3 regions of the Streptomyces sp. NPDC058257 genome follow, and region 3 is predicted to be linked to each of the others. Evidence: riboswitches for the same ligand, from Rfam matches in the RefSeq annotation. Region 3 holds a riboswitch; each other region holds the start of a gene.
What was found. A riboswitch is a leader RNA that binds a small molecule or an ion and turns the genes downstream of it on or off. The one in region 3 is predicted to bind S-adenosylmethionine.
Positions count from the first base shown of each region.

Region 1 (9,758 bases), on a different contig from region 3:
GGCGAGGTGTGGGGCGTCTGACTCATGACTACACAATAGACGATCCAATGGATAATCGATTACCAGGGTCCACATCGATTCACATGGCGAGCGCTCCCGTCACCTTCGGGACATACTTCCCCCGCGTCATCGCGCGGACCCTGACCGAGTCGAACACCACCACGCCACACCCGTAACCGCCGTAACCGCCGCGCCCGCCCTCGCCCAGGCCCGGCGGCGCCCGCCCCCGTACGGCACAGACGAAAGCGGCCAACACCCCGCTGTCCGAAAGGGTCCCGCTCTCCTTCCGGCGGCCAACCGACGTACCGAAGATGACACCGCACGTCATCCCGGCATCGGAGCCGCACCACCGGAGGGGACCCTTCATGACCGAGCCCAACGAGCCGACGGAAGGCAACGCGCCCGACGAACGGCAGATCGCCGAGGCCTTCGGGGCCGCCGCCCACATCACCCTGGCCCCCGGCCCCCGCGAAGCCAGGGAAGCCCCCGCAGCCGCGCCCGACCCCGACCAGGAATGGACCCTTCCCGGCGGCAGGGCCTGGGTGTACCTCGCCAACTCCAAGCACGGGCTCGTCAAGCCGGTGATCCTCGCCGACGGCTTCAACAGCGGGCCCAGCGAGCTGGACTTCTCCTGGGAGATCATCGAGCGGGGGCCGTACCCGTTCATCAGCGAGCTGCGCAATCGCGGCTACGACGTCATCCTGCTCGGCTTCGACGAGCGCAGCGCGTCCATCCTGGACAACGCCAAGGCCGCCAAATCGGCGATCCAGGAGGCGATCGCGCGGCGCACGGGCGACCACCCGCTGACCGTCGGCGGCTTCAGCATGGGCGGTCTCATCACGCGGTACGCGCTCGCCAAGATGGAACACGAGAAGGTCGACCACCAGACCGCGCTGTACTTCTCCTTCGACAGCCCGCACCGCGGCGCCTGGATCCCCATCGCGCTTCAGTCGTTCGCGCACTACATCCGGCGGCTCAACGCGGCCTTCTCGAACCAGATCAACAGCCCGGCCGCGCGCCAGCTCCTGTGGCAGCACATCTCCGAGTGGGACGACACCCCCGAGATCGACAAGGAGCGCGTCGAGTTCCTCGCCGAGCTGGAGCGGGTCGGCGGCTGGCCGCGCCGCCCGAAGAAGATCGGCGTCGCCAACGGCGTGCGCACCGGACTTGCCAACGGCATCGGCCCCGGCGAGCGGGCGTTCCACGGCCGGGGCCTGGCCATCACCGGAACCCACCTCTACACGCAGCCCGCGGGCCAGGAGAAGCTCGTCGCGCAGCTGCGGGTGGTGACCCTGCGCAAGCCGCAGATCCGCACATCTGATCTGCCCGAGGTCGATGGCGCGCCCGGCGGCACCCTGGAGGGCTTCGGCATCCTCGCCGACGAGCTGAACAAGATCCCCGCCATCATCGGCCTTGGCTCCGAGGCCGAGATCCGCGAGCACTGCTTCGTGCCCTCCGTCAGCGCGGTCGCCCTGCGCGACATCGACAGCCAGGACAAGCTGTACGAGCCCTTCACGGAGAAGGCCGAGGAGAGCGAACTCGACGAGTACCTCTGCGCCGGCCAGAACGAGGGCCACACCCTGGTCACCGAGGAGCTCTGCACCTGGATCATGGACCGGCTGCCGGACTGATCCCCTCCTGGGGGCAGGCGGTGAGCGGCGGCCGGGCCGCAAGGGACTTGAGTCCGACATCGACGACGGCATCGCCTACGCCCTGGCAACGCCCGAGGGCGGTACCCCTTCCTGAGAAGGGATACCGCCCTCGGTACGTGAAGACTGGCCTACCGAGCCGAAGAGGCTCAGAAGTCCATGTCACCGCCCGGCATGCCGCCGCCGGCCGGGGCAGCGCCCGCCTTCTCCGGCTTGTCGGCGATGACGGCCTCGGTGGTGAGGAACAGCGCGGCGATCGACGCGGCGTTCTGCAGGGCAGAGCGCGTGACCTTCGCCGGGTCGAGGATGCCCTCGGCGATCATGTCGACGTACTCACCGGTCGCGGCGTTCAGGCCGTGGCCGACGGTCAGGTTGCGCACCTTCTCGACGACGACACCACCCTCAAGGCCGGCGTTGACCGCGATCTGCTTCAGCGGGGCCTCAAGGGCCAGCTTCACAGCGGCGGCACCGGTGGCCTCGTCGCCTTCGAGCTCAAGCTTCTCGAAGACAGCGGCGGCCTGGATGAGGGCCACGCCACCACCGGCGACGATGCCCTCTTCGACGGCGGCCTTCGCGTTGCGAACGGCGTCCTCGATGCGGTGCTTGCGCTCCTTGAGCTCCACCTCGGTCGCGGCACCGGCCTTGATGACCGCAACACCGCCGGCGAGCTTCGCCAGGCGCTCCTGCAGCTTCTCGCGGTCGTAGTCGCTGTCCGAGTTCTCGATCTCGGCGCGGATCTGGTTGACGCGACCCTGGACCTGGTCGCTCTCACCGGAGCCGTCGACGATCGTGGTCTCGTCCTTGGTGATGACGACCTTGCGGGCACGGCCGAGCAGGTCGAGACCGGCGTTCTCCAGCTTGAGGCCGACCTCCTCGGAGATGACGGTGCCACCGGTGAGGATGGCGATGTCGCCGAGCATGGCCTTGCGGCGGTCACCGAAGCCCGGGGCCTTGACGGCGACGGACTTGAAGGTGCCACGGATCTTGTTGACGACCAGGGTCGACAGGGCCTCGCCCTCGACGTCCTCGGCGATGATCAGCAGCGGCTTGCCGGACTGCATGACCTTCTCGAGGAGCGGAAGGAGGTCCTTCACGTTCGAGATCTTCGAGTTGACGATCAGGATGTACGGGTCGTCGAGCGACGCCTCCATACGCTCCATGTCGGTGGCGAAGTACGCCGAGATGTAGCCCTTGTCGAAGCGCATGCCCTCGGTGAGCTCAAGCTCAAGCCCGAAGGTCTGCGACTCCTCGACGGTGATGACGCCTTCCTTGCCGACCTTGTCCATCGCCTCGGCGATGAGCTCGCCGATCTGGGTGTCGGCGGCGGAGATGGAGGCGGTCGAAGCGATCTGCTCCTTGGTCTCCACGTCCACGGCCTGCTCAAGAAGGGCGCCCGAGACGGCCTCGACGGCCTTCTCGATGCCACGCTTGAGGGCCATCGGGTTGGCACCGGCGGCTACGTTGCGCAGGCCCTCGCGGACCAGCGCCTGCGCCAGGACGGTCGCGGTCGTCGTGCCGTCACCGGCGACGTCGTCCGTCTTCTTCGCGACCTCCTTGACCAGCTCGGCGCCGATCTTCTCGTACGGGTCCTCGAGCTCGATCTCCTTGGCGATGGAAACACCATCGTTGGTGATCGTGGGGGCACCCCACTTCTTCTCGAGGACGACGTTGCGACCCTTGGGGCCCAGGGTCACCTTGACGGCGTCGGCGAGCTGGTTCATGCCGCGCTCGAGGCCGCGCCGTGCCTCCTCGTCGAACGCGATGATCTTGGCCATGTGAAGTGGTCCTCCCGGACAGGGGTGGCATGCTCCGGATCGCATCGGTGCCCGCGACGGACGGCCTGCAAGCCTTGTGGTTCCTTGCCCCACCCGGCCTGCGGGCCTCACCGACCCGATCCAAGTTCTGTCACTCTCACTCGGAGAGTGCTAACGCCAATGATTAGCACTCGACCCCTACGAGTGCAAGCGTCTCTCACGGATCCCAGACACACGAGGGGGCGCACATCGGGGGGCGTACGCACGAGGGGCCCGTACCCCTGTCGGGATACGGGCCCCTCGTCACTCGCTAAGTCGCTGGCCGATCGCGCCGAGATCAGACGGCGAGCTTGACCATGTCCGCCTGTGGACCCTTCTGGCCCTGCGAGATCTCGAACTCCACTCGCTGACCTTCTTCAAGGGTGCGGTAACCGTCCATCTGAATCGCGCTGTAGTGGACGAAAACATCCGCACCACCGTCGACCGCGATGAAGCCGTACCCCTTCTCCGCGTTGAACCACTTGACGGTGCCCTGAGCCATGCCTAACTCCCCTATTACTGGCCCTTGCACGGACCCGCACTTCGCGGGCCCGGGTCAGACCTCACCCCCCCAATGGGTTGTGGAGGCGTGCGCCGGAACGCGTCGACCGCCGCTGAATGTATCTGCCCAACTGCCCTCTGCAACAGGTCAATCGGACGAGAATTCTGGGCATGCGCGATCGGTAATATGCGGAGAATTTGCCGGAGTTCAGGGCAAGTCGGGCCAGACAAATGCCGCGAGAGGCTCAAATAGGCAAGACGCTTTGGCTACTTCTTGTCGGCCCCGGGCCGACTTCATATATGCGCTAGGCACAAACAGCGAAGCTTGCTTCCCAACTGTACCGCGCTCAACCACATGGAATTGCCCCCTCCGCTTCTCTCGCGGAGGGGGCAATGGGAGTGACGCTGCGTACTTTCAGACGGATTCAGCAACCGCCCGCGACGGCGGGAATGATCGAGACGCCGGCGCCGTCCGGCGTCGCGGTCTCAAGGCCCTGCTCGAAACGGACGTCGTCGTCGTTCACGTACACGTTCACGAAGCGCCGCAGCTTGCCCTGGTCGTCGAGGACACGGGCCGCGATACCGGCGTGCTTGGCCTCAAGATCGGCGATGACCTCGGAGAGGTTGGCGCCCTCGGCGGCGACCTCGGACTTGCCGCCGGTGTAGGTGCGGAGAATGGTGGGAATGCGAACGTTGACGCTCATGGGATTCACCTCTTGATATACGGGGGAGGAAGCGCCCCGTAAAGGGCGCGGGGAACTGCGCGAGGACGGACCACGACCGCCGTCCGACGACGGCGGCCGGGCCCCACGGCGACTAACCGGCGAGCCCCGCGGCGCGGAACGCGTCGAGGCTGGGCTTGATCGTCGCCGTCGCCTGAGAGGTCTCGGCAACAGCGTCCAGGGTCTTGAGTCCGTCACCCGTGTTCAGGACCACCGTGGTCAGGGTGGGGTCGATGAGGCCCGCCTCGATCAGCTTCTTGGCGACGCCCACCGTCACCCCGCCCGCGGTCTCCGCGAAGATCCCCTCCGTGCGGGCGAGAAGCTTGATCGCGTCCACGACCTGCTCGTCGTTCACGTCCTCCACCGCGCCGCCCGTGCGACGTGCGATGTCCAGGACGTACGGCCCGTCGGCGGGGTTGCCGATGGCGAGGGACTTGGCGATGGTGTCCGGCTTCTGGGGGCGTACGACGTCGTGCCCGGCCTTGAAGGCGGTCGACACCGGCGAGCAGCCCTCGGCCTGCGCACCGAAGATCTTGTAGGGCTTGTCCTCGACGAGGCCCAGCTTGATGAGCTCCTTGAGGCCCTTGTCGATCTTCGTGAGCTGCGAGCCCGACGCGATCGGGATGACCAGCTGGTCGGGCAGCTGCCAGCCGAGCTGCTCACAGATCTCGTACGCGAGGGTCTTGGAGCCCTCTCCGTAGTACGGCCGCAGGTTCACGTTGACGAAGCCCCAGCCCTCGCCCAGCGGGTCGCCGATGAGCTCGGAGCAGAAGCGGTTCACGTCGTCGTAGTTGCCCTCGATGCCGACGAGCTCGCCGCCGTAGACCGCGGCCATGACGACCTTGCCCTGCTCCAGGTCGTGCGGGATGAACACGCACGAGCGGAAGCCGGCGCGGGCCGCGGCGGCACCCACGGCACCGGCGAGGTTGCCGGTGGAGGAGCAGGAGAGGGTGGTGAATCCGAAGGCGCGCGCCGCCTCGATGGCCTGCGCGACGACGCGGTCCTTGAAGGAGTGCGTCGGGTTCCCGGAGTCGTCCTTGACGAAGAGCTTGCCCTGCTCGACGCCGAGCTCACGGGCGAGGTTGTCGGCCTTGACGAGCTGGGTCCAGCCGGGGTTGATGTTCGGCTTCTCGGCGACGTCCGCGGGGACGGGCAGCAGCGGGGCGTAGCGCCAGATGTTGGCGGGGCCGGACTCGATCTGCTTCCTCAGCGCCTCGGGGTCACCGGTCGGCAGGTCGTACGCGACTTCGAGCGGGCCGAAACAGGCCTGGCAGGCGAAGATCGGGCCGAGGGCGTAGAGCTCGCCGCACTCGCGGCACGAGAGGCCGGACGCGGGGCCGAGATCCACGGACCCACTACGGGAAGCCGTGGTGGAGGGGGTGGTGGTGTCGTTCGTTGCGACAGTCTGCGCAGCCATGGAGGCGAGGCCCTTTCTCCTCATCTTCCCCGCGGCGAATCTCACCGCGAGACGGAATTGGCACCTTCCCCGCCGAGACCTCGCATGCGCGGTCGGCGGGATGGTTGCCGGGGCTTCAACGGGCCGTATCCCTCTGCCCCTCTGGATGAGCGGTATGGCGCCGGGCTTCAGGGGCCCGGGGCGTTTGTTACGCGTCGACCCCCGACATGCGATGGTCATCCGCGTTGTTCAAGACTGTAACCGACGGCCTGGACCCTTGAGATAGTCGTCCGAACCGCGAGATGGATCACATGTAGGCCACACACAGGAGGAACCACCCGTGCTGGAAGAGGCCGAGCGCTGGCTGACCAGGCGTTCCTGGGCTGTTGCCGACCGTCCGCTCAGCGCGCTCGTCGCCGCCAAACGAGCGTCGGGAGCCTCGGTGAGCGTCGTCCTGCCCGCGCTCGACGAGGAGGAGACGGTCGGCGAGATCGTCGCCGTGATCCGCCGCGAGCTGATCGAGAAGGCCGCCCTCGTCGACGAGCTCGTGGTGATCGATTCCGGCTCGCGGGACCGCACGGCCGAGGTCGCGCGCGACGCGGGCGCGCGGGTCGTGCACCGGGACGAGATCCTGCCGCGCATCCCGGCCGTACCCGGCAAGGGCGAGGTCCTGTGGCGCTCGCTCCTGGTGACCGGCGGTGACATCGTCGCGTTCGTCGACGCGGACCTGAAGGAGTTCTCGGCGGACTTCGTCACCGGGATCGTGGGCCCGCTCCTGACCGAGCCCGACGTGCACTTCGTGAAGGCGATGTACGACCGCCCGCTCGCCGGGACCGCGGGTCAGGGCGGCCGGGTCACCGAGCTGATGGCGCGCCCGCTGCTCAACATGCACTGGCCCCAACTGGCCGGGTTCGTCCAGCCGTTGGGCGGCGAGTACGCGGCACGCAGATCCCTCCTCGAACGGCTGCCGTTCCCCGTCGGATACGGGGTGGAGCTCGGCCTGCTCGTCGACGCGCTGCACACCGTGGGCCTCGACGCGCTCGCGCAGGTCGACGTCGGCGTGCGCAGGCACCGGCACCAGGACGGGCAGGCGCTCGGCAGGATGGCGGCGGCGATCTACCGGACGGCGCAGGTCAGGCTCGCGCTCGGTCATCACGTACGCCCCGAGCTCACCCAGTTCGAGCGGGGTGAGCACGGGTTCGAACCGCGGACCCATCCGGTGGACACGGAGGAGCGTCCGCCGATGTCCGGCATCGCGGAGTACACGGCCCGCCGCGTGGCGTAACCATCCAAGACCGGGCATTTTATCTACATTCCCCACTTATGTGGGTCCATATGCGGGTCAGGCAGCTCAGCGTCAGGCAGTCCCGTCTCAGGCAGTCCCGTCTCAGGCAGTTCATGGGAAGCGCGCGACGCGTCGGTGCCGTGGCCATGGCCACGGCCGGTCTCGCGGCAGGCGCGCTGAGCGCCGCAGCCGTACCGGCCGCCGCGGATGTGATCGATCCCTTCGCCAAGCGCTACGACGAATCCCTCTACGGCGACTTCAAGACCATCGGCAACACGGTCATGGGCTGCCCGACGACGCCCGCGGACGGCGAGGTGTCCTGCACCGCGGGCGCGATCCGGGTGATCACGGTGACGGCGCCGGGCAGCAACTGCCCCCGGTCCGTCCGGGGCGGCGACGACCCGTGCACCTCGGCGGTCCACGCGACGCGGCAGCGGGTTCAGGCGCGGCCCGCCCCGCAGCACCAGCAGGGCGATCCCGCGAGACCGGCGGCGGCGAGCGGCCCGGGTCAGCTGGCCGACACGGGCAGCGGCTCCGGCACGATGCTGTACGCGGGCCTCGCGATCTCCCTGAGCGTGCTCGGCGCGCTCGCGGTGGCGGCGGCGAGGAGCAGGCGGGACTAGCGGGGCAGGCCTCGACATCGGCCTTGACGCCGCTCCCTGAACGTATACGGCCGGGCTCGCAAGGGTCCGGCCCTACGTTTGAGCCCTCCCGCTAAGGGCTAGGTTCGGCACATGGTCTCCGAGCACGCCGCCGCCCAGATCCTCGTCGCGTCCAACCGCGGCCCCGTCACGTACTCCCTGGAGGAGAACGGAGAACTGACGGCCAAGCGGGGCGGCGGAGGACTCGTCTCCGGGCTCAGCGCGATCGGAGACTCCGCCGGGGACTCCCTGTGGGTCTGCGCGGCGCTGGGCGACGGTGACCGGGAGGCCGTGCGGCGCGGGGTCGGTGAGCCCGGGGTGCGGATGCTCGACATCGACGCGCGGGTGCACGCCGACGCGTACAACGGCATCGCGAACTCGGTCCTCTGGTTCGTCCACCACATGCTGTACCAAACGCCGCTCGAACCGGCCTTCGGCCCGGAGTTCCGGGCGCAGTGGGCGTCGTACGAGACCTACAACCGGGCCTTCGCCGAGGCGCTCGCGGAGAGCGCCGCGGGGGGCGCGGCGGTCCTCGTCCAGGACTACCACCTGGCCCTCGTGCCGGGGATGCTGCGCGAACTCCGCCCCGACCTGCGCATCGGCCACTTCTCACACACGCCGTGGGCGCCGGTGGACTACTTCCGGATGCTGCCCCAGGACATCGCGGAGCAGCTGCTCCGCGGCATCCTGGGCGCCGACCGCGCGGCGTTCCTGACAGGCCGGTGGGCGGACGCGTTCACGGAGTGCTGCGTCGCCGTCATCGGCGGTACGTCGGGGACGCGGATCGGGGTGCACGGGCTCGGGGCCGACGCGGATTTCCTGCGGGAGCGGTCGCGGCGGGACGATGTGGAGGAGCGGCTCGTCGCGCTGCGGGAGCAGGTCGGGACCGGCCGACGGGTGATTGTCCGGGTGGACCGGACGGAACTGTCGAAGAACATCGTGCGGGGGCTGATGGCGTACCGCGAGCTTCTCGCCTCGCACCCCGAGTGGCGCCAGCGGGTCGTGCATGTCGCGTTCGCGTATCCGTCGCGGCAGGATCTCGCCGTGTACCGCGAGTACACCGCGTCCGTGCAGCGGCTCGCGGACGAGATCAACTCCGAGTACGGGGTCGAGGGCTGGACGCCGGTGGTGCTCCACGTGAAGGACGACTTCGCCCGGTCGCTTGCCGCGTACCGTCTGGCCGACGTGGCGCTGGTGAACCCCATCCGGGACGGGATGAACCTGGTCGCCAAGGAGGTGCCGGTCGTGTCGGACGAGGGGTGCGTGCTGGTGCTTTCGCGGGAGGCGGGGGCGTACGAGGAGCTGGGCGAGGACGCGGTGGTGGTGAACCCCTATGACGTGTCGGGGACGGCTGCGGCGCTGCATGAGGCGCTGACGATGCCGGTGGAGGAGCGGGCGGAGCGAACTAAGCGGCTCGCTGCGGCGGCTACGGCGTTGCCCCCGGCCCAGTGGTTCCTGGATCAGCTGCGGGCACTGGGATAAACGCCGGACGGGCTGAGAATCAGCCCCTCCGGCGTTTGAGGAGCGGGGTCCGGGGCGGAGCCCCAGGTAGGCCCGGGGCGCAGGCACGGTTTTCGGGAAGGGGCGGGGTCGGGGACAGAGTCTGTTCCGGTCAGCCCAGTTGTGCGGCGACCGCGCCGAGCAGGTCCACCACGCCCTGAGGCCCGTCCACCACCAGGTCGGCCCGGTCCGCCAGCTCCGCGACCTCCGCGCTGCCACTGCACACCAGCAAGCCCCGCACCTGATCCGAGCGCAGCTTCTCCACCGCCGC
Region 1 is NZ_JBHVXJ010000004.1:462,787-472,544, forward strand. It holds gene ACFVXC_RS14525 (GntR family transcriptional regulator) at 1-26, opposite strand, end outside; gene ACFVXC_RS14530 (hypothetical protein) at 80-328, opposite strand; gene ACFVXC_RS14535 (esterase/lipase family protein) at 366-1,631, shown strand; gene groL (chaperonin GroEL) at 1,799-3,424, opposite strand; gene ACFVXC_RS14545 (cold-shock protein) at 3,741-3,944, opposite strand; gene ACFVXC_RS14550 (MoaD/ThiS family protein) at 4,369-4,647, opposite strand; gene thrC (threonine synthase) at 4,760-6,082, opposite strand; SAM riboswitch class I at 6,100-6,234, opposite strand; gene ACFVXC_RS14560 (glucosyl-3-phosphoglycerate synthase) at 6,402-7,346, shown strand; gene ACFVXC_RS14565 (hypothetical protein) at 7,460-7,969, shown strand; gene ACFVXC_RS14570 (trehalose-6-phosphate synthase) at 8,081-9,469, shown strand; gene otsB (trehalose-phosphatase) at 9,600-9,758, opposite strand, start outside.
Region 1: linked by a shared signal. The riboswitch ahead of thrC (threonine synthase) and the one ahead of ACFVXC_RS19450 (putative leader peptide) in region 3 are both predicted to bind S-adenosylmethionine.

Region 2 (9,758 bases), on a different contig from region 3:
CGGCTCGGCTGCTTGGGTCGACGGTGGGACGCCACGAAGGCGGCTCCTTCTTCCTCCAGCCGCCTACCGAGACCCGGTCGGCGGGTACCACCGCTGTCACCCCGGATGGGTGATCAACCGAGCGGAGGTTCGAAGCGAGACCTTAGTGACCTCCTTGTGATCAGTTCAAATCCCGAAGGGTAAAAAGGGGGGTGCGGGGCGCATATTTTACCGATAACGCACAGGCTGTAATGATCGATTGACGCTACGTTGCGTAGTCGGCGCCCCAATTCGGGCATAGAGAACAGGAGTTACTTGCTCACCCTTTGCCACGCGAAAGCGGCACGCGTCAGCCACCCGAGAACGGCGCGCCTCAGCCGCGTGGAAGCCCCGTGCGTCAGCCGCGCGAGAGCCGCTTCAGGAGCACGGCCGAGGCGACGGGGCGTGCCCCCGCCTTCGCGATCCCGTCGGCCACTTCGCGGTCGGTCGACACGACGACCACGGGGCGCCCCGGAGGCTCCGCGCGCACCAGTTGGCGGATCAGTTCGTCCGCGGTGACGCCGGGCTTGGAGAACAGCACACGCACCCCGCGCGGCGGCGCGAGCAGTACGGGCGCGGCGAGTTCGGCCCCGTCGAAGACACAGGTCATCTCGGCGCCGGTCTGCGCGGCGAGTTGCGAGAGCGAGCCGAGGAGCCGCAGCCGCTGTTTCTCCAGGGGCATCGTCGGATAGCCGGTCTTGGTGACGTTGTAGCCGTCCACGACCATGTGCGCCTGCGGCAGCGCGAGCAACTGGTCGAGGATCGCCGGGTCGTTCTCGGAGAGCGCGCGGGCGGCGATGTCCTTCGGCGTCATCCGGCCCGGCTCGACGGCGTCCACGGTCTCGGCGGGCCGCACGGATACGGGCGGCAGGGCCAGTTCACGGCGCAGCCCCTGGGCGGACTCCAGGACCGTGTCGAGCAGCAGGCGCACCCGCATGTCCTCGACACTGCGCCCCTCGCGCGCCGCCCTGCGGCTCGCCTCAAGGGCCGCCTCCGTCTCGCTGAGCCGCGCCTTGAGCCGCCGGGACTCGCTCTCGGCGGCGGACAGCTGCGACTGGCCGTCGGCACGTGCCGCGTCGAACTCGGCGGTGGCCTTGCGCAGGGCCGCCTCGCCGCGCTTGACGTCGCTGAGGGCACTGCGCAGCTTGCGATGCATCGATTCGGCTTCCTTCTTCGCCGACTCCAGCTCCGCGCGCAGCCGTTCGGTGTCGGCCTTCGTCTGGCCGCGCGCCGCGGAGAGTTCCTGGCGCAGCCGTTCGAGCTCGGCCCGCGTCTCGTCGTCCACGCGCTCGGCGTCCGCCCGCAGGGCTTCCTCGCCCGCGGCGGTCACCAGCTTCACCCAGCCGGTGGGGCGCAGTACATAGGCCGCGGCCGCCACATCGAGGGGGTCCGCGGCCGGGGGTGGTGATCCCGCGTCCAGGGCGCCGGTGAGCTCGGGCTGCGCCTCTCTGAGACGTTCGCCGATGCGCTGGCGGAAGAGCGGGTCGCCCTCCAGGGCCGTCGCCATCGCGTTGCCCGCGAACTTCGTGCGCCGGGTCGGCGTGAAGCGGGCGTACTGCCTCAGCTGTGCGGGCAGTTCGCCGACCGTGAGGCCGCCGAAGCCGTCCGAGACGATCTGGACGACCCGCCGACGCACTCCGTCCGGCAGCGGACGGTCGAGCACCTCAGCGGTGCCGTCGTCCGGCTCCCCGCTCGCGCTCTCCACCATCCGTCACCCCACTAGCTGTGCGGGCCCCGCTCCCTCAGGAGCCGGCACCCGGCCTGTCCACGAGTTCCACCTGGTCCACCGCGTTGCACCAACGGCAGCGCACCGACTCGATGGTCTCACTGACCACCTCGCGTTCCTCGATGTTCGACTCACCGGCCAGGTCGAGGTGCACATATTCGACCACCTTCGAACTGCGGGTCACGTCGAAGCGCGTGAGATTGCCGCAGAGCGCGCAGCGCCACCGGGTGGTGTCGGTCGGCAGAGGAACCGTCATCGTGGCTGTTCGCTTTCCTTCGGAATTCCATGGTGCGTGGTGCCCGTAACCCTAAGGCCTGTAAGGGTCTCCATGCGGCGACCTCCTACGCGGCGGGGCACTCTGTACGGTTTGCTGCGCTTACGTCATGCTCTGTTCATGATCAAGACGTGGGGTACGACGGCGGGCCAGACGCTCAGAGGTCAGTCGGCCCCGGTGACGTACGGACTGATCGCCGTCTGCTGTCTGGTGTTCCTGATCTCCCCGATGTCCGGGTTCAATCCCACCTACGGCACCGGTGACAAGCTGCTCGCCGCCCAACAGGCCTACTTCGAGCGCTGGGGCGTGGTCCCCTCGGAGCTGTTCAGCGGGGCGATGCGGCCCGTGCTCGCCCCGGCCACCGCGCTCTTCGTGCACGGCAGCTGGCTGCACCTCCTGGGCAACATGCTCTTCCTCTTCGTCTTCGGGGCGATGGCCGAGGAACGGATGGGGCACTTCCAGTTCGCGCTCTTCTACCTCTGCTGCGGCTATCTCGCCCTGTTCGCCTACGCCGTCGCGCACGCGGGCTCGGACCAGACCCTGGTGGGCGCGTCGGGGGCGATCTCCGCGGTGCTCGGCGCGTTCCTGCGGCTCTTCCCGAAGGCGCGGGTCACCAGCCTCTTCCCGTTCCTCTTCTTCCTGCCGCTGCGCTTCCCCGCGTGGGTGGTGCTGCCGTTCTGGGTGGCGCTGCAGTGGCTCGCGGCCCTACAGGGCGGGCAGGGCCCCGGCGTCGCCTATCTGGCCCATATCGTGGGGTTCTCACTGGGCTTTCTCTACGCGTGGGTGCGGTATGTCAGAAGAAACAGGCCGGCGCGGAGCGCCTCTTTGGAAGGGCGGGAGCGGGAGACGGGAGGGCTAGAGTGAAGCAGCCAGCACCCGTCATCGAGGGAGACAGTCAGCCGTGATCACCGCGATCGTGCTCATCAAGACCAGCGTGGACCGGATCCCGGAGATCGCCGAGTCGATCGCCGCCCTCGACTGCGTCAGCGAGGTCTTCTCCGTGACCGGCACGTACGACCTGATCGCCATGGTGCGTGTCGCGCACCACGACGACCTGGCCGACGTCATCCCCGGCAAGATCAGCAAGATCCCGGGTGTGGAGGGCACGGACACACATGTCGCGTTCCGCACGTACTCGCAGCACGACCTCGAAGCGGCGTTCGCCATCGGCCTCGACTCCTGAGCCTCGCCCGGCACTTGTCGCCGGGCGCCAGATGAGGGTTTCTTCATCCGCCGCTCATACTGCTGACGCACCGCGCCCCGCACGCTCGCTGTCAGGGTCTTCTCCCACCGCACGGCTGCCCTGGCCGCCGTCGTGGCGATACCCCTCGGCATCGCCGCCACCAGCTACGCCCTGACCGACAGCCCCGAGCCGCCCAACGTGCCGCCCAAGGTGGAGCTGGAGAGCGGTTCGCCCTTCACGAAACCCTCATCGCCCCGGCCGACGCCGAGCGACGAGACGGTGTCGCCGCCCCCGGTCAGCGAGAACCCCTCGGACGACGACGGCAGCGACAACGATGACGACCGGGGCGACAACGACGACGACGGCCCCGGTGACGACGGCTGAGTCGGCGCGCCGCTGGGTCTCCGCCCGCGTCCGCATCCTGCTGTGGCTCCTCTTCGTGATGGCCGTCGCGCTCGCCGCGGTGGCCGCCGCCAAGGGACGGACCAAGGCTCAGGCGGCCGTGGTGTCCGGCACGCAGCGGCCTTCCTCCGTGCGGTAGTTCCAGCGCGCGCCGTCCGCCACCAGCTCCTTCACGGCGCGCACGAAACGCTCCACGTGCTCGTCGGGGGTGCCCGCGCCGAAGCTCACACGGATCGCGTTCAGCGACTTCTCGCCGGGCGCGGCCTCGGGGGCACCGCACTCGCCCTGGGTCTGCGGGTCGCTGCCGAGCAGGGTGCGCACCAGCGGGTGGGCGCAGAAGAGGCCGTCGCGTACGCCGATTCCGTACTCGGCGGAGAGCGCGGCGGCGAAGTGCGAGCTGTTCCAGCCCTCGACGACGAAGGAGATGACGCCGACGCGCGGCGCGTCGTCGCCGAAGAGCGAGAGCACCTTCACTGCGGGCACATCGGCGAGGCCCTCCCGCACCTTCGCGATGAGGTGGCGCTCGCGGGCGACGAGCTCGTCGAAGCCCGCCTCGGTCAGCGCCTTGCAGGCGGCGGCGATCGAGTACACGCCGATGACGTTCGGCGAACCGGCCTCGTGCCGCGCGGCGGTGTCGTGCCACTCCACGTCCACACCGCCGTCCGTACGCCGCGCGACCTTGCGCGAGGCGCCGCCGCCCGCGAGGTAGGGCTCGGCCGCCCGCAGCCAGTCGGAGCGGCCCGCGAGGACGCCCGAGCCGAAGGGCGCGTACAGCTTGTGACCGGAGAAGGCGACCCAGTCGACGTCGAGGTCGTCGATGGAGACGGGGTGGTGCGGCGCGAGCTGCGCGGCGTCCAGGACGATGCGGGCGCCGTGCGCGTGGGCGGCGGCGGCGAGCTCCTTGACCGGCCACAGCTCACCGGTGACGTTCGAGGCGCCGGTCACGCAGACCAGGGCGGGCCCGTAGGGATCGCGGTCGGCGAGGGCGCGCTCCAGGGTCTCGACGGCCTGCTCGGAGGTGCGCGGGGCGTTCAGGTACGTCACGCGGGCGTCGCGCCACGGAAGGAGCGAGGCGTGGTGCTCGGTCTCGAAGACGAAGACCTGGCAGTTCGCGGGCAGGGCGGCGGCGAGCAGGTTCAGCGAGTCGGTGGTCGAGCGCGTGAAGACGACCTGGTCGTCCTCGCGGCAGCCGAGGAACTCGGCGACGGTGACGCGGCTGTTCTCGAAGAGGTCGGTGGAGAGCTGCGAGAGGTACCCGGCGCCCCGGTGCACGCTGCCGTAGTACGGCGCGTACGCGGCCACGTCGTCCCACACGCGCTGCAGGGCCGGGGCGCTCGCCGCGTAGTCGAGCGCCGCGTAGGTCACTTCGCCGCCGGTGACGAGCGGCACGGTGACGTCACGGCCGAGGACGGGCAGCGGCTCGGCACAGACGGATCGGTCGGCGACAGCGGTGGGGACAGACATGGCGAACTCCCGTGGGAAGGCAGGCGAGTTCACTGCGAGGACGCACGTAGGGCGCCGCAGTGATGAAAGAAAAGGGGGTGCGGAAAAGGGGCCGGAAAGCCCTATCGCATTCGCTTGCTCACGAGACTGCTCCCTTGAGGACCAGGACCCCAGGGATACGACACTCATCGAGTGCGCAGGGGTCCGCGCTTGCCATACGCCTTGCTGCGTACGGCCTGGTCTTCACCCGGGGCACCCCGCCACGGACGGAGGGTTGCCGGACAGCGAGCCGGGGCCTAATCGCTGTCACTCATGACCTGCTCAGCATCTTGCCACACGATCTTCTCGGTGCACACCGCAGTCCGGGATCCGGACTGCGGTGTGCGCCACACTCACGCCGCACTCATGCCACGCTCACCTGTTGCTGGCCGCCACCCAGCGCTCCAGGGACCTCTTCGCGGCCCCGGAGTCGATCGACTCCGCCGCCCTGGCGATACCGGCGCCGATCTGCTCCACGAGGGTCCCCTCGCCCGGCGAGAGGGCCACCAGGGCCGCCGCCGTGTTGAGCAGCACGGCGTCCCGCACGGGGCCGCTCTCCCCGTCCAGGAGGCGCAGCGCCACCTCGGCGTTGTACGAGGCGTCAGCGCCCCGCAGCGCCTCCACGGGGACCAGGTCGATGCCGACGTCCCGCGGGTCGAACGCCTCCTCGCGCACGACGCCGTCCCGCACGACCCAGACCCGCGACGTCGCCGTGGTCGTCAGCTCGTCGAGCCCGTCGTCGCCGCGGAAGACGAGGGAGGAGTGCCCGCGCTCGGCGAATACCCCGGCCACGATGGGCGCCATCCGCGCGTCGGCGACCCCGACCGCCTGGGCCCGTACCTTGGCCGGATTGGTGAGCGGGCCCAGGGCGTTGAAGACGGTCCTGATCCCCAGCTGGCTGCGCGCCGCACCGGCGTGTCGCAGCGCCGGGTGGAACTTCACGGCGAAGCAGAAGGTGATCCCGGCTTCCTCGGCCACCTCGACGACCCGCTTCAGCGGCAGCTCCAGATTCACCCCGAGCTTCTCCAGGACGTCGGAGGCGCCCGAGGCACTGGAGGCGGCGCGGTTGCCGTGCTTGACGACCTTCGCACCCGCGCCGGCGGCCACGATCGCGGACATCGTGGAGATATTGACGGTCTTGGCCCCGTCGCCGCCGGTGCCGACGATGTCGACCGTCTGGCCCGGCACCTCGATCACATTGGCGTGTTCGTACATCGTGCGTACGAGGCCGGAGATCTCCTCCACGGTCTCGCCCTTGGCCCGCAGCGCGACCACGAAGCCCGCGATCTGCGCGTCGGAGGCCTCACCGCGCATGATGCGGTCCATGGCCCACGCCGTGTCATCGGTGCTCTGGTCGCGTCCCTCAAGAAGACCGTTCAGCACACCGGGCCAGGAACGGGCCGCCGCGGTGTTGCCTCCTGCGGGGGTCACAGCGCTCATCTGCCGCTCCTGGGTTCGTATAGGCGTAGGACAGGAACACCTTATCCAGCCCTGGGGACGGCAAAGAGCCCCGTCCATGCACTGGATGCATGGGACGGGGCTCTCGCCGTGGCGACCTTGTGGTCAGTACCTCAGTACCTCAGTACCTCAGAGCGTCAGGGGATCAGTGGTGGCCGTGGCCGCTCGTGATCTCCTTGTACTCCTCGGTGGTGGGCTTGGGGATCTGGTTGTCCTCCCCGTAGTAGCCCTTGGAGAGCTTGGCCCTGAGCTTCTGCGGCCCGCTCACCTTGCGCTCGACACCGTTCTCGTCGACCCCGGGGCCGATCTCGACCGGCGCGTACTGCTCGTGCGCGGTGAGCGTGTGCAGCTGCTCCTGGTCGAGCGGCTCGTGGACCTCGATGAACTCACCGTGCGGCAGGCGCTTGATGATGCCCGACTCGCGGCCGTGCAGGACCTTGTCCTTGTCGCGCCGCTGCAGACCCAGGCAGATCCGCTTGGTGGCGATGAAGGCGAGGACCGGTGCCACGAAGAAGGCGATGCGCACGAACCAGGTGATCGAGTTGATCGACAGGTGGAAGTGCGTGGCCCAGAGGTCGTTTCCACCACCGACGAGCAGCACGAAGTACCAGGTGATCCATGCGACACCGAAGGCCGTACGGGTCGGAACGTTGCGCGGGCGGTCCAGGATGTGGTGCTCGCGCTTGTCCCCGGTGACCCAGGACTCGATGAACGGATAGACCGCGATCGCGACCAGGACCAGCGGGAAGATGATCAGCGGGATGAACACACCCAGGACGAGCGTGTGACCCCAGGCGTTGATCTCCCAGCCCGGCATGACACGGATCAGACCCTCGGAGAAGCCCATGTACCAGTCGGGCTGGGCTCCGGTGGAGACCTGGTCCGGCCGGTAGGGGCCGATCCCCCAGATCGGGTTGATCGTGGCGATCGCCGAGACGGCGACGATGACACCGAAGACCAGGAAGAAGAAGCCTCCGGCCTTCGCCATGTAGACGGGCAGCAGCGGCATGCCGACGACGTTCTTGTTCGTCTTGCCGGGACCCGCGAACTGCGTGTGCTTGTGGTAGAAGACCAGGATCAGGTGCGCCACCACGAGACCGAGCATGATGCCCGGCAGCAGCAGGATGTGCACCGAGTAGAACCGGGCCACGAAGTCGCCGCCGGGGAACTCCCCGCCGAACAGGAACATCGAGAGGTACGTGCCCACGATCGGCACGGACAGGATCGCGCCCTGCATGAAGCGCACACCGGTACCGGAGAGCAAGTCGTCCGGGAGCGAGTAACCGGTGAAGCCGGTGAACATGCCCAGGACGAACAGCAGGAAGCCGAAGACCCAGTTGACCTCGCGCGGCTTGCGGAAGGCACCCGTGAAGAAGACGCGCATCATGTGCACGAACATCGCCGCGAGGAAGATCAGCGCCGCCCAGTGGTGGATCTGCCGGATCAGCAGACCACCGCGCACATCGAAGCTGATGTGCATGGTCGAGTTGAACGCCTCGGACATCAGCTGGCCCTGCAGCGGGATGTAGCTGCCGTGGTACTCCACCTCGTTCATCGACGGGTGGAAGAACAGGGTCAGGTACACACCCGTGAGGATGATGATGATGAAGCTGTAGAGGCAGATCTCACCGAGCATGAAGGACCAGTGGTCCGGGAAGATCTTGCGCATGTTGGCCTTGGCCAGGGAGTAGATCCCCAGGCGGCCGTCGGCCCAGTCGGCGACCCGCTCACCGGCGGGCGCCTCCTTCTTACGGTTGTCGTTCGCCGTAGTGCTCATCCGCGCTCCCAGAATGCAGGACCGACGGGCTCGGCGAAGTCGCCGAGCGCCTCGAGGTAGCCCTCTTCGTTCACGGCGATGCGCAGCTGCGGCAGCGCGTGACCGGCCGGGCCGAAGATCACTCGGGCACCGTCGGAGAGGTCGAAGGTGGACTGGTGGCACGGGCAGAGGACGTGGTGCGTCTGCTGCTCGTACAGGGAGATCGGGCAACCGACGTGGGTGCAGATCTTCGAGTAGGCGACGACACCTTCGTGCGACCACTCGAGCTCTTGCTTGTCCTTGATGTCCGCCGGCTGGATCCGGACGATCATCAGGGCCGCCTTGGCGATCTCCTTCTGGAAGTCGTGATCGTGCTCCTCCAGGCCCTCGGGCTTGGCGAAGGTCAGCGAGCCGACCTGGACGTCCGACGGACGCAGCGGCTCGTTCGTGTTCATGTTCACGAGCAGCTTGCCCTTGGACCACAGCGTGTGCCGCAGCTTGTCCTCGGGCAGCGGACCGAGGTCGCGCAGCAGGACGACGCCGGAGAGCGGCACCATGGCGAGCGCGCCGAACATCGTGTTGCGGATCAGCTTGCGCCGGCCGAACTGCGACTCCGCGGCACCGGCCTTGAAGTCGGCCATGACCTTGGCCTTGACCTCGGGCTCGGCCTCGATCGGGTGTCGCTCGTCGGCGACCTCCACGTCGGACATCAGGGTGCGGGCCCAGTGGACCGCGCCCGCGCCGATGCAGAAGAGCGCCACGCCCAGGGTCATGCCCAGGGAGAAGTTCAGCGCACTGATGTGGCCGATCGGGAAGATGTAGACGCGCTTGTCGACCGGGAAGGCCACATACGAGGCGATGAAGCCGATCGTGGCCAGCATCGACAGCGTGAACAGGAAGGCGACCGCACGCTCGGAACGCCTGGCGGCCCGCTCGTCGATGTCCTGGACACGATGCTCGTGGGGCGGAAGCCCCGGGTCGGCGAACGGGTTCTCGTCCGCTACCGCCACCGAGCCGTGCTCGGTCTCCTGCACGCTGGGCAGGTTCTCTTCTGGATTCTCTTTGCTACTCATGACTTCTTGGCCTTTGCGGTCCGAGCGGCGACCCACACGGCGACCGCGATCAGCGTGCCGAGACCGAAGATCCAGCCGAACAGGCCTTCACTGACCGGACCCAGGCCACCCAGCTTGAGACCGCCAGGGCTCTCGGTCTGTTCGCCGTTGACCGCGTCGAGGTACGCGATGATGTCCTTCTTGTTCTTCTCCGGCATCGTCGTGTCGGGGAAGGACGGCATGTTCTGCGGGCCGGTCTGCATGGCCTCGTAGATGTGCTTCGGGGAGACATCCTCCAACGAAGGGGCGAACTTGCCCTTCGTCAACGCGCCGCCCTCACCGGTGAAGTTGTGGCACTGCGCGCAGTTGGTGCGGAACAGCTCGCCACCCTTGGCGATGTCCGCGCC
Region 2 is NZ_JBHVXJ010000012.1:183,193-192,950, reverse strand. It holds gene ACFVXC_RS27160 (C40 family peptidase) at 1-35, opposite strand, end outside; gene ACFVXC_RS27155 (NYN domain-containing protein) at 377-1,726, opposite strand; gene ACFVXC_RS27150 (hypothetical protein) at 1,761-2,000, opposite strand; gene ACFVXC_RS27145 (rhomboid family intramembrane serine protease) at 2,139-2,882, shown strand; gene ACFVXC_RS27140 (Lrp/AsnC family transcriptional regulator) at 2,920-3,201, shown strand; gene ACFVXC_RS27135 (small secreted hydrophilic protein) at 3,334-3,585, shown strand; gene ACFVXC_RS27130 (hypothetical protein) at 3,572-3,742, shown strand; gene ACFVXC_RS27125 (aminotransferase class V-fold PLP-dependent enzyme) at 3,694-5,067, opposite strand; SAM riboswitch class IV at 5,248-5,364, opposite strand; gene trpD (anthranilate phosphoribosyltransferase) at 5,461-6,525, opposite strand; gene ACFVXC_RS27115 (cytochrome bc complex cytochrome b subunit) at 6,689-8,320, opposite strand; gene ACFVXC_RS27110 (Rieske 2Fe-2S domain-containing protein) at 8,317-9,372, opposite strand; gene ACFVXC_RS27105 (c-type cytochrome) at 9,369-9,758, opposite strand, start outside.
Region 2: linked by a shared signal. The riboswitch ahead of ACFVXC_RS27125 (aminotransferase class V-fold PLP-dependent enzyme) and the one ahead of ACFVXC_RS19450 (putative leader peptide) in region 3 are both predicted to bind S-adenosylmethionine.

Region 3 (9,758 bases):
CCTGAACGGCGGTGACACCACCGGGGTCGCGGCCGTCGCCGCCGGTGGGCAGGAACCAGTGCAGCACGGGGGCGGCAGGGGAGGACATGCTGGGGCACCTCGGAAGGGAGCGGACACGGGCGGGCCGCCCCGCGCCGGGCGCGGGGACGTGCCGGGATGCCCGGATGTCCAGGGCTGAGGAAGGAGTCAGGTGCGGCGGCCGACGACCGGTCGAATGACGGCGTCAGCGGCGTGCGGAGTCAGCCGCGTGCAGGGGTGCGAAGGCTCGGTGGAGCGCTCAGCAACAGGCCGCGCGACAACAGGAGACGGCCCGACACAGCATCGCCGAGACACGCAGAAGGTCCACGTGGCGACGGGATACGAGGGCGGGGTTCATGCCTGCATCCTGACCGGGCGCCGTGCGACCGACAAGCGGGTTCCGCCATGTGGACAGGGCAGTCCGTCCGCCGGACGTGGGGACGCCCGGCGGACGGACAAGTCACCTGCGGCGCCACTCCTCGGCGAGCAGTTCGTAGGAGCGCACCCGGTCGGCGTGGCCGTGGGTGATGGTGGTGATGAGCAACTCGTCCGCCCCAGTGGCTTCTTGGAGCTGTTCCAGGAGGTCCGCCACGCGCCCGGGGGAACCCGTGAACTGGGTCTCGGTACGGTCCTGGACCAGCGCCCGGTCGGCGTCGGTCCAGTTGTGGCGGCGTGCCTCTTCCGGCGTCGGGTACTGGATGGCGCCCTCGGCCGTGCGGATGCTGCGGACCCATGGGCCGTAACCCTCGGCGAGTTCGCGGGCCCTCTCGTCGTCCTCGGCGACGACGACGTCCGCGGAGACGCTGACATAGGGCTTGTCGAGTACGTCGGAGGGTTTGAACGCGGCGCGGTAACCCTCCGCGGCTTCAAGCACCGTGCCCGGACTGACGTGGTAGTTCGCGGCGAAGGGCAGGCCGCCCCGACCGGCGACGTCGGCGCTCTGGCCGCCGCTGCTGCCCAGGATCCACACCTGGATGTCGGCGCCCTCGCCGGGCACGACATGCGCTTCGATGCCGTCGTCGGAGCGGTACGTTCCCGCGAGCAGCGCCAGGATGTCGTCGACCTGCTCCCCGTAGTCCTGCGACTCGGCGTGCGGCTGCTGGAGCAGCTTGCGCTGGAGGGCGACGCGGGGTGAGCCGAGCAGGTGCTCGTAGGAGAAGCGTGCAGGGATGCGCAGCCCGCCTGGCGCGCGGCCGTCGACGACGGGCGTCGCGGTCGGCGGCGTGGCGGCGGGTGTACCCGGCGGTCGGCCGCCGGAGCGGCCCAGGCCCAGGTCGAGGCGCCCGGGATGCAGCGCGTCGATCAGGCCGAACTCCTCGACCGTGGAGAGCGCGGTGCGGTGACCGAGCTGCACCGCTCCTGCCCCGAGCCGGATCGTCGAGGTCTCGGCGGCGGTCAGGGCGAGGACGACCGCGGGTGATGTGCCCGCGACACCCGGGTTGAGGTGGTGCTCGGCGAACCAGTAGCGGGCGTACCCGAAACGCTCAGTCTGCCGGGCCAGGTCGATGGAGTTGCGCAGCGCCAGGGTCGCGGTGGAGCCGGACGAGATCGGGACCAGGTCGAGGACGCCGAGCGGGATGGTTGACATGGGCGGTGATCCTCCTCAGTGGTCGGCCGACGCGGGCACGGGCGTGGGCAGGGAAGCGGGTTCGGGGAAGCGCGCCCCGGCGTCCGCGTCGGCGTCGGGGTGCGCCAGGCCGAGGTGGTCGCGCAGGGTGGTGCCCTCGTACTCCGTGCGGAAGACGCCCCGTTCCTGGAGCAGCGGGACCACGGTGTCGGCGAAGGCGTCGAGGCCGCCGGGGGTGATGTGCGGAACGAGGATGAAGCCGTCGCTCGCGTCGGCCTGGACGAAGGAGTTGATCGTCTCGGCGACGGTGGCCGGGGAGCCGACGAAGGACTGACGACTGCCGGTCTCGATGACGAGGTCACGGATGGACCACTTGTTCGCGGCCGCGAGCTCGCGCCACTCCCGAGCCGTGGCCAGCGGGTCGCGGTACATCCGCACCTGGGCACGCCCGCGGGCGATGGTGTGCTCGCCGACGTCCGGATCGATGTCGGGCAGCGGGCCCTCCGGGTCGTACGCGGAGAGGTCGCGGTTCCAGACGAACTCCAGGTGCTTGATCGCCGTGGCGCCGCTGACCTGGCGGCGCCGCACCTCCCGGGAGAGCTCCTCCGCCTCGGCATCCGTGTCCCCGAGGACGAAGGTCGCCGCGGGCAGGATGAGCAGCTGGTCGTGGGTGCGGCCGTGACGGGCCAGGCGGCCCTTGACGTCCGTGTAGAACGCCTGCCCTTCCTTGAGCGTGCTGTACCGGCTGAAGATCGCGTCCGCGCCTTCGGCAGCGAACTCGCGCCCCTCCTCCGAGTCACCGGCCTGGAAGATGACAGGTCGCCCCTGTGGACTGCGCGGGACGTTGAACTGCCCCTGGATGTCGAAGTGTTGCCCCTGATGGACGAAGGCGCCCGCCTTGGCGTCACTCAGGAACGTGCCGGTCCCCTGGTCGGCGACGATCTCGTCCCCGCGCCAGGAGTCGAAGAGCTCGCCCGCCGTGCTGAGGAATTCCTTCGCCCTGGAGTACCGCTCCTCCTGCGGGAGGAACCCGCCGCGCCGGAAGTTCTCGCCGGTGAAGGCGTCCCAGGAGGTCACGACGTTCCAGGCGGCGCGCCCGCCCGAGAGGTGGTCGAGGCTGGCGAACTGGCGGGCCACCTCGTAAGGCTCGTTGAAGGTGGAGTTGATGGTGCCGGTAAGGCCGAGGTGTTCGGTGACGGCGGCGAGCGCGGTGAGCACGGTGAAGGTGTCGGGGCGTCCGACGACGTCCAAGTCGTAGATCTCCCCGCCCTGTTCGCGCAGCCGCAGCCCCTCGGCGAGGAAAAGGAAGTCGAATTTGGCACGCTCGGCGGTCCGAGCGAAGTGCGCGAAGGAGCTGAACTCGATGTGACTCCCGGCCTCGGGGTCGCTCCATACGGTGGTGTTGTTGACGCCGGGGAAGTGTGCCGCGAGGTGGATCTGCTTGAGCGGCTTGTCCGGTGACTTGCTCATGTCGGGTTCCTTCCGGCTCAGGCGGTGGCGTAGCGGCTCGTGGGGCGGGCGAGGCCGAGGAGACCGCGCAGGGTGTCGGCTTCGTACGCGCGCCTGAAGGCGCCGCGGCGCTGGAGTTCCGGCACCAGGCCCCGGGTGATCGCCGGGAGGTCGTGGCCGGCGACGGCGGGGCGCAGCCGGAAGCCGGTGAGTCCGGACCGGCTCAACTCCAGGAGCAGGTCGGCGAGTTGGTAGGGCGTGCCGGTGAACACACGGGCGTCGCTGGTGTACGGGTGCCCTGCGAGGGCGTCCAGACGCTCCCGGCGGTCCGCGGCGGCGGCCGGATCGTCGTCGAGGAACACCACCAGGTCGCCGAAGAGGTGGAGGGGCTCGTCGGCCCGCCCGGCGGTGTCCTGTTCGCCGCGGACCGCCGTGACGATGTCGCGTGCGTGCCCGGCGTCGCGCGGGGTGACGTATCCGATGTCGGCGGAGCGGCCGAGGAGCCGGAACGGGGCCTCGGTCGGGGTCTCGTGGGCGAGCGCGCTGACGACGGGACGGCCCTGTGGTGGCCGTGGGGTGATCGAGGGGCCCTTGACGCTGAAGTGCTTGCCCTCGAAGTCGATGTAGTGCAGTTTGTCGCGGTCGACGAAGCGGCCGGTGGCGACGTCCCTGATCTCCGCGTCGTCCTCCCAGCTGTCCCAGAGCCGACGCACGGCTTCGACGTAGTCGGCCACCTCGTCGAAGAGGTCGAGGGTCAGTTCCCGTACGTCCGGCCTGCCGAGGTCCTCGACGGCCTCAAGGGCGGGAAGCGTGCGGCGCCCGAAGTGCGCGGCCTCGTTACGGCGTGCTGACACCTGCACCCGTACGCCCGCGCGGCCCGCGCTGACGTAGTCGAGCGTGGCGATCGCCTTGGATATGTGGAAGGGCTCCGTGTGCGTGGCCACCACCGTCGGCACGAGTCCGATGTGGCTGGTCAGCGGGGCGACACGGGCGGCGATGAGCACGGCGTCGAGCTGCCCGCGTACCTGATCCGTGCGTCCGTCGGGCTCGGTGAAGTGGGATGACTGGAGGCCGAGCCCATCCTCGATCGTCACGAAGTCGAGCAGGCCGTGTTCGGCCTCGGTGACCAGATCGGCCCAGTATCGGGCGGTGAGCAACTCGCCCGGGCGGGCCACCGGTTCGCGCCAAGCGGCCGGGTGCCAGCCCGCGCCGTCGAGCGCGACGGCGAGGTGCAGCGAAGTGGCGGAGTCGGCGGAAGAAGCGGAGGAATGAGATGAATGGGGCAGCGAAGGTGATGACGACACGAAAGGTGTGCCTTCCTGATCGACCGTACGACCGTACGAGAACACCGGCCCCTCGGATCCGAGGGTGCGGCGGCGGGGTGACGGGTCAGGAACGACAGAGCGCGCCGGCGACACGCTGCAGATCGATGTGCGGCCGGGAGTAGAGATGCACCTGGCGGCTCGGGGCGATCACCATGACGCGCGGGGCGGGCGGGAGCGGCATGGGCGACAGGGGCGGTACAGCTGACACAGGTGGCACGTCCGTCACCTCCGCCCTTCCGACTCGGCGGGCCTGGGGCCTCGCCGGTCTCGCGCTTGCGGAACCCTGGACGGGCCCCGCCTGGTCCTCACCTGGAGCACCCCGCCGCGTGGGAGGGTTGCCGGTCAGCAAGCCAGGGCTTGACGCTGACACTCGTAACCTGCTCGGGACGTTACGTGAGGTCGTAGCGGTGCGCAATGCCCGTGGATCATGGGCGTTCTCACATCGTCGTACGTGCCTCGTCGCCTGTCTCCGTCAAGTCAACCACCGGACCACTCCGTCTGTTCCTGGTGCGGGCCTTCTTGACGGAGCCGGGCCCCCGGACTCAAACTTCCGGGGACGGTCACGATTGTCAGCGCCCGCCCGGCAGCGTTCCTGCCCGAGCGGGTCATCGGCCCCGGCCCGCTGGCGGGCAACCCTTCCTCCGCGACGGGGTGCCCCGGGTGACGACCGGGTCCCGCCGTGGCGGCGGGGCAAGCGCGGCCCCGGGTACAACGGGCCTCGACGGCAGGGCTGGTGGACATGTCCAGGGCGGTCGGTGAGGGGAACAGCATCCAGCGGCCTCTCCTGTCCGCGCCCCGGCCCCGCCCTCGCGTCCTGACCAGACGTCTGCACATCGACCTGCTGCGCGTGTGCAGCGCCTCGGTGCCAGCTGTCTGATGTCCGCGCGGCGTTCCCACACCAGCGACGCCTCCGGACAGGAAGCCTCATCACTGCGGCCCGCTGTGGCCACGGATCCCTCCTCTTCCCCGCTGTGTCACCGGCCCCGTGCGTGCCGCCGGTCGGCGCCCCTGCCCTCCTTGGAGAGCCATGCCCGAGATCACGTCGCACCGTTCCCGTACCGTCTCCCGCCCTGCTTCCCACCTGACTTCCTACGCGGATTCATGCGCTCCGCGCGACACCGGCCCACGCGCCGCCTCTTTCGCGCCGATCCGCAGCCGCATCGGCGACGACGTGGCGGGCGGCTTCTACCCGGCGCCCCACCGCTACCACCTGTATCTCTCGGCAGAATGTCCGGACTCCTTGCGCGTCTCGATCACCCTCGACCTGCTCGGCCTCAGGGAATCGGTCACCACCACCCTCCTGGCACCGCACACCGCCGCCGCGCTCGACTCGCTGCACCGCTATTACGAGGCCACCGAGCACCGCTTCGAAGGGCCGCTGACCGTTCCCGCCCTGTGCGACCGGTGGAGCGGTCACGTCGTCAGCAACCACACCCCGGACATCCTGCGCGACTTGGCGTGCCGCCTTGCCGCACACGGCAGCGGCCCGCTGCCCGTCCTGCGCCGACCGGCCTTGGCAGCACGGATCGACACCTGGCACGAGCTACTCGCCGGGCCGCTCGCCCCCGCGACACTGGACAGGATCGACTGCCGTCTTGCCGCCCACTCCTACCTCGTGGGCGACGAACTCACGGCAGCGGACGTGGACTTGTGGGCGAGGCTCGTCCACCTCACCCCGGACGCGGCTGAGTCGCCCGGCTCCCAGCCCCACGTGCGCGCCTACGCGCGCCGCCTGCACGACCACCCGGCCTTCCATGCCAACCACCCCTATCACCTCGTGTAGGAAGCCTTTTTCACCGTGCGCACCACCTTCCGGGCGCCTTCCAGAACTCGCCGGTGCTTGTGCCGCCGATGCCGTACATACGGGTCGGCACGACCATGCCCAGAAGTTCTTGGCGGCGGTGAGGTGGGGGCGCTCCTCCGTCTCGTCGTAGAGCCGCAGCAGTCCCGTGAAGATGGGGTTGTGCTGGTTGGCGTGCGGCCCGTCGAGGGCGTCGCCGCCCGCGGCGCACGCGCTGATCGCCTCGACGATGCCGCCGAACTCCCGCTGGAGAAGATGCCCCACATGCGTTGCAGGGTGCGCCCATCTTGGTGTGGGCACCGCTCGTCATCGACTCCAGGGCGGTGAACCGCCGACCAGAAAGCATGACCGTGACAAGGGCACGTCAATTCTTCAGTCGGGATTCGACGATCATCGGCCGACGGCGCCGGGTGGTGGGTCAGGCCGACGGCCGCGGCAAGAACGCCGCGGCCGCCGGGAGTTCACCAGATCCTGACGCGCTCCGCGCGGTCCAGCCAGAGCCCGTCGCCCTCCGCCGTCGCGAACGCCTCGTGGAACTCCTCGAGGTTGCGCACGATGTTGGCCCGGAACTCGGGCGGCGAGTGCGGGTCGATGGTGAGGTACTGCTGCTCCTGCTCCTTGCGGCGCTTGGTGCGCCAGCAGTAGGCCCAGTTCATGAAGAGCCGCTGGGATCCTGTCAGACCGTCACTCTCCGGCATCGGGACGCCGTCGAGCGCGATACGGAAGGCCGTGTGCCCGATGGTCAGGCCACCCAGGTCGCCGATGTTCTCGCCCACCGTCAGCGAGCCGTTGACGAACTCGTCGGGGAGGTTGCGCGGCGAGAAGGCGTCGTACTGCTTCACCAGTGCCTTCGACTTGGCCTCGAACGCGGTCTTGTCGTCCGCGGTCCACCAGTCGTTGAGGTTGCCCGCGCCGTCGTACTGAGCGCCCTGGTCGTCGAAGCCGTGGCCGATCTCGTGGCCGATGACCGAGCCGATGCCGCCGTAGTTCTCGGCCGGGTCGGCGTCGGGCGAGAAGAACGGCTTCTGCAGGATGCCGGCGGGGAAGCAGATCTCGTTCGTGCCCGGGTTGTAGTAGGCGTTGACCGTCTGCGGCAGCATGAACCACTCGTCACGGTCGACCGGCGCGCCGATCTTGGCGAGCTGCCGGTCGGACTCGAAGGCGTCCGCCGCGTGCGCGTTGCCGAGCAGGTCGTCGCCGGAGACCTCAAGAGCCGAGTAGTCGCGGAAGGTGTCCGGGTAGCCGATCTTGGGGCGGAACGTGGCGAGCTTCTCGTACGCGCGCTCCTTCGTCTCGTCCGTCATCCAGTCCAGGCGGGCGATCGACTGGCGGTAGGCCTCCAGGAGGTTGCCGACGAGGTCGTCCATGATCGCCTTGGAGCTCGGCGGGAAGTGCCGTGCCACGTACTCCTTGCCGACGGCCTCACCGATGGAGCCCTCGACGAAGGCGACCGCCCGCTTCCACCGGGCGCGCAGCTCCGGAGTGCCGTTGAGGGTGCGGCCGTAGAACTCGAAGTTCTTCTCCACGAACGCGTCCGTGAGGTAGGGCGCGCACGAGCGCAGGACCCGGACCAGTGCCCAGTCGCGCCACTGCTCGATCGGCACCTCGGCGAGGGCCGTGGACAGGTGGGCGAGGTAGGACGGCTGACGGACACACGTCTCGGCGATGGTGGCGTCCGAGCCGCCGAGCCCCTCGACATAGCCGCGCCAGTCGAACTCCGGTGCCAGGGCGATCAGTTCGTCCAGGGTGGTGAGGTTGTAGGTCTTCTGCACGTCACGCGTCTCGGCCCGCTCCCAGTGCCCTGCGGCAAGACGGGTCTCCAGGGCGAGGACCGTCTTCGCGGCTTCCTCTGGCGAGGCGTGCTGCCCGAGGGTGAGCAGGTCGGTGAGGTAGGCGACGTACTTCTCGCGGATCTCGGCGAACTTCTCGTCGCGGTAGTACGACTCGTCGGGCAGGCCGAGTCCGCCCTGGAGGACGTTGAAGAGGTAGCGGTCGGAGTCGCGGTCGTCCGAGTCGATGTAGGAGCCGAAGAGACCGGAGCCGCCGATCCGCTCGAAGCGGCCGAGGAACGCCGCGAGCTCCCGGTTGTCCCGCAGCCCCGCGACGGCGTCGATCAAGGGCTGCGCGGGAGCGAGCCCGCGGGCGTTGATCGCCTCCTCGTCCATGAACGAGGCGTACAGCGTGGCGATCTTGCGCGCGTCATCCGAGCCTGCGCCGTCCGCCGCAAGCTCCTGGATGATCACCTTCACTTGTTCCTCGGCAGTGTCGACCAACTGCACGAAGGGGCCCCAGCTGGAGCGATCGTCGGGGATCGCCTCGGTCTCCAGCCAGTGACCGTTGACGTGGCCGAACAGGTCGTCCTGCGGCCGGATCTCAGGGTTCATGCCCGCGCGGGCGTCATCCAGCATGCTCATTCACGCACCCTACGCGGACACCACGCCCGAGCACGATCGGCTTGTCGACGCGGACCGGACGCGGACCCCGACTCAGCTCTCGACGTACTCCCGCAGATGCCGCGCCGTCACGGTCCGCGCCCCGGCCACCGGGGCCACGGGCGTAAAGGGAAAGGCGTAGACCGCACCCCAGTCTCGCTCGGCGCCTTTTCCGCACCGGGCACGCCCGCTGATACGGGGCCGACCGCCCCGAACAGACATAGAGGATGAACTGCCCTAAAATTATTCGGGGGTGGGCGCCACTGGACAGAGTGGCGACTTTCAACGAGGAGGCACTGATGCTTGCTCAGCACACACCACTTCTGACAACTTCGACGGACGCAACCGCGCTCAGTACGGCCATGGTGGAGCCAGAGGCCATCCTGAGCGACGCGCCGACGTACGCGCCGGAGGCCTCCGCCGCGCTGCTTCTCCTGGCGCTGCTCTCGCCGAAGGAACCGAAGGAGCCGAAGGACAAGTGAGTCCTGATCGGTCAGAGGCCGCGTATGCGGGGTCTGCCGCCGATCTGGCTCTCCGTGCCCTCGATGCCCTGCGCGGCATCGAGGGCACGGCCACGATCGCCGAGCACGTCGAGACGGCGCACGACCCCCAGGCCGCCCTCGCAGCCATCCGTATCCTCGGGGCCGACACCTTCGCCCCCTATCTTCTGGCCGAGGCCGTGTTCCACCCGCAGGACGCGGCGGCCGTGACCCAGTCCTTCGAGGTGTTTCCGCCCCCGCTGAGCACTCCCGCCCCGCCCCCGGCCGGAACCGTCGAGCCCTGGCTCGTCGCCTGGCGGGACTGGGCCACGACGACGCTGCTCGCCCGGTTCACGGGAGCGGGGACCGCTCTCCCCGACGTCGCCGGACACGGAGCCGACGGAGGCCTCGACCCGGGCACCGCCCTCGTGCGCCGCCCCACCGGAGCACCCGAGCTCACGGAGCCGGAACCCCCTGTGGCCACCGGCGCCACCGATCGTCCGGGCGTCCCCTGGCAGATCTGGTCCGTGCGGATGGGCCAGCTCTCCCCGCTCGCGCTGCCCGGACTCGACGGGCCCGTACACGACGCGGCGCGTGCGGCGCCACTCGTCCTCGCGCGGGGAGCCACGCGCGCCGTGCTGCGGCGCGACTTCTCCACCGCCGCCCGCATCACCCGCTGGCTCGCCC
Region 3 is NZ_JBHVXJ010000007.1:176,030-185,787, reverse strand. It holds gene ACFVXC_RS19470 (LLM class flavin-dependent oxidoreductase) at 1-88, opposite strand, end outside; gene ACFVXC_RS19465 (LLM class flavin-dependent oxidoreductase) at 479-1,606, opposite strand; gene ACFVXC_RS19460 (NtaA/DmoA family FMN-dependent monooxygenase) at 1,622-3,055, opposite strand; gene ACFVXC_RS19455 (LLM class flavin-dependent oxidoreductase) at 3,073-4,338, opposite strand; gene ACFVXC_RS19450 (putative leader peptide) at 4,424-4,513, opposite strand; SAM riboswitch class IV at 4,624-4,737, opposite strand; SAM riboswitch class IV at 4,918-5,062, shown strand; gene ACFVXC_RS19445 (cell envelope biogenesis protein OmpA) at 5,387-6,142, shown strand; partial or broken gene ACFVXC_RS19440 (beta-L-arabinofuranosidase domain-containing protein) at 6,177-6,438, opposite strand; gene ACFVXC_RS19435 (M13 family metallopeptidase) at 6,622-8,574, opposite strand; gene ACFVXC_RS19430 (hypothetical protein) at 9,071-9,758, shown strand, end outside.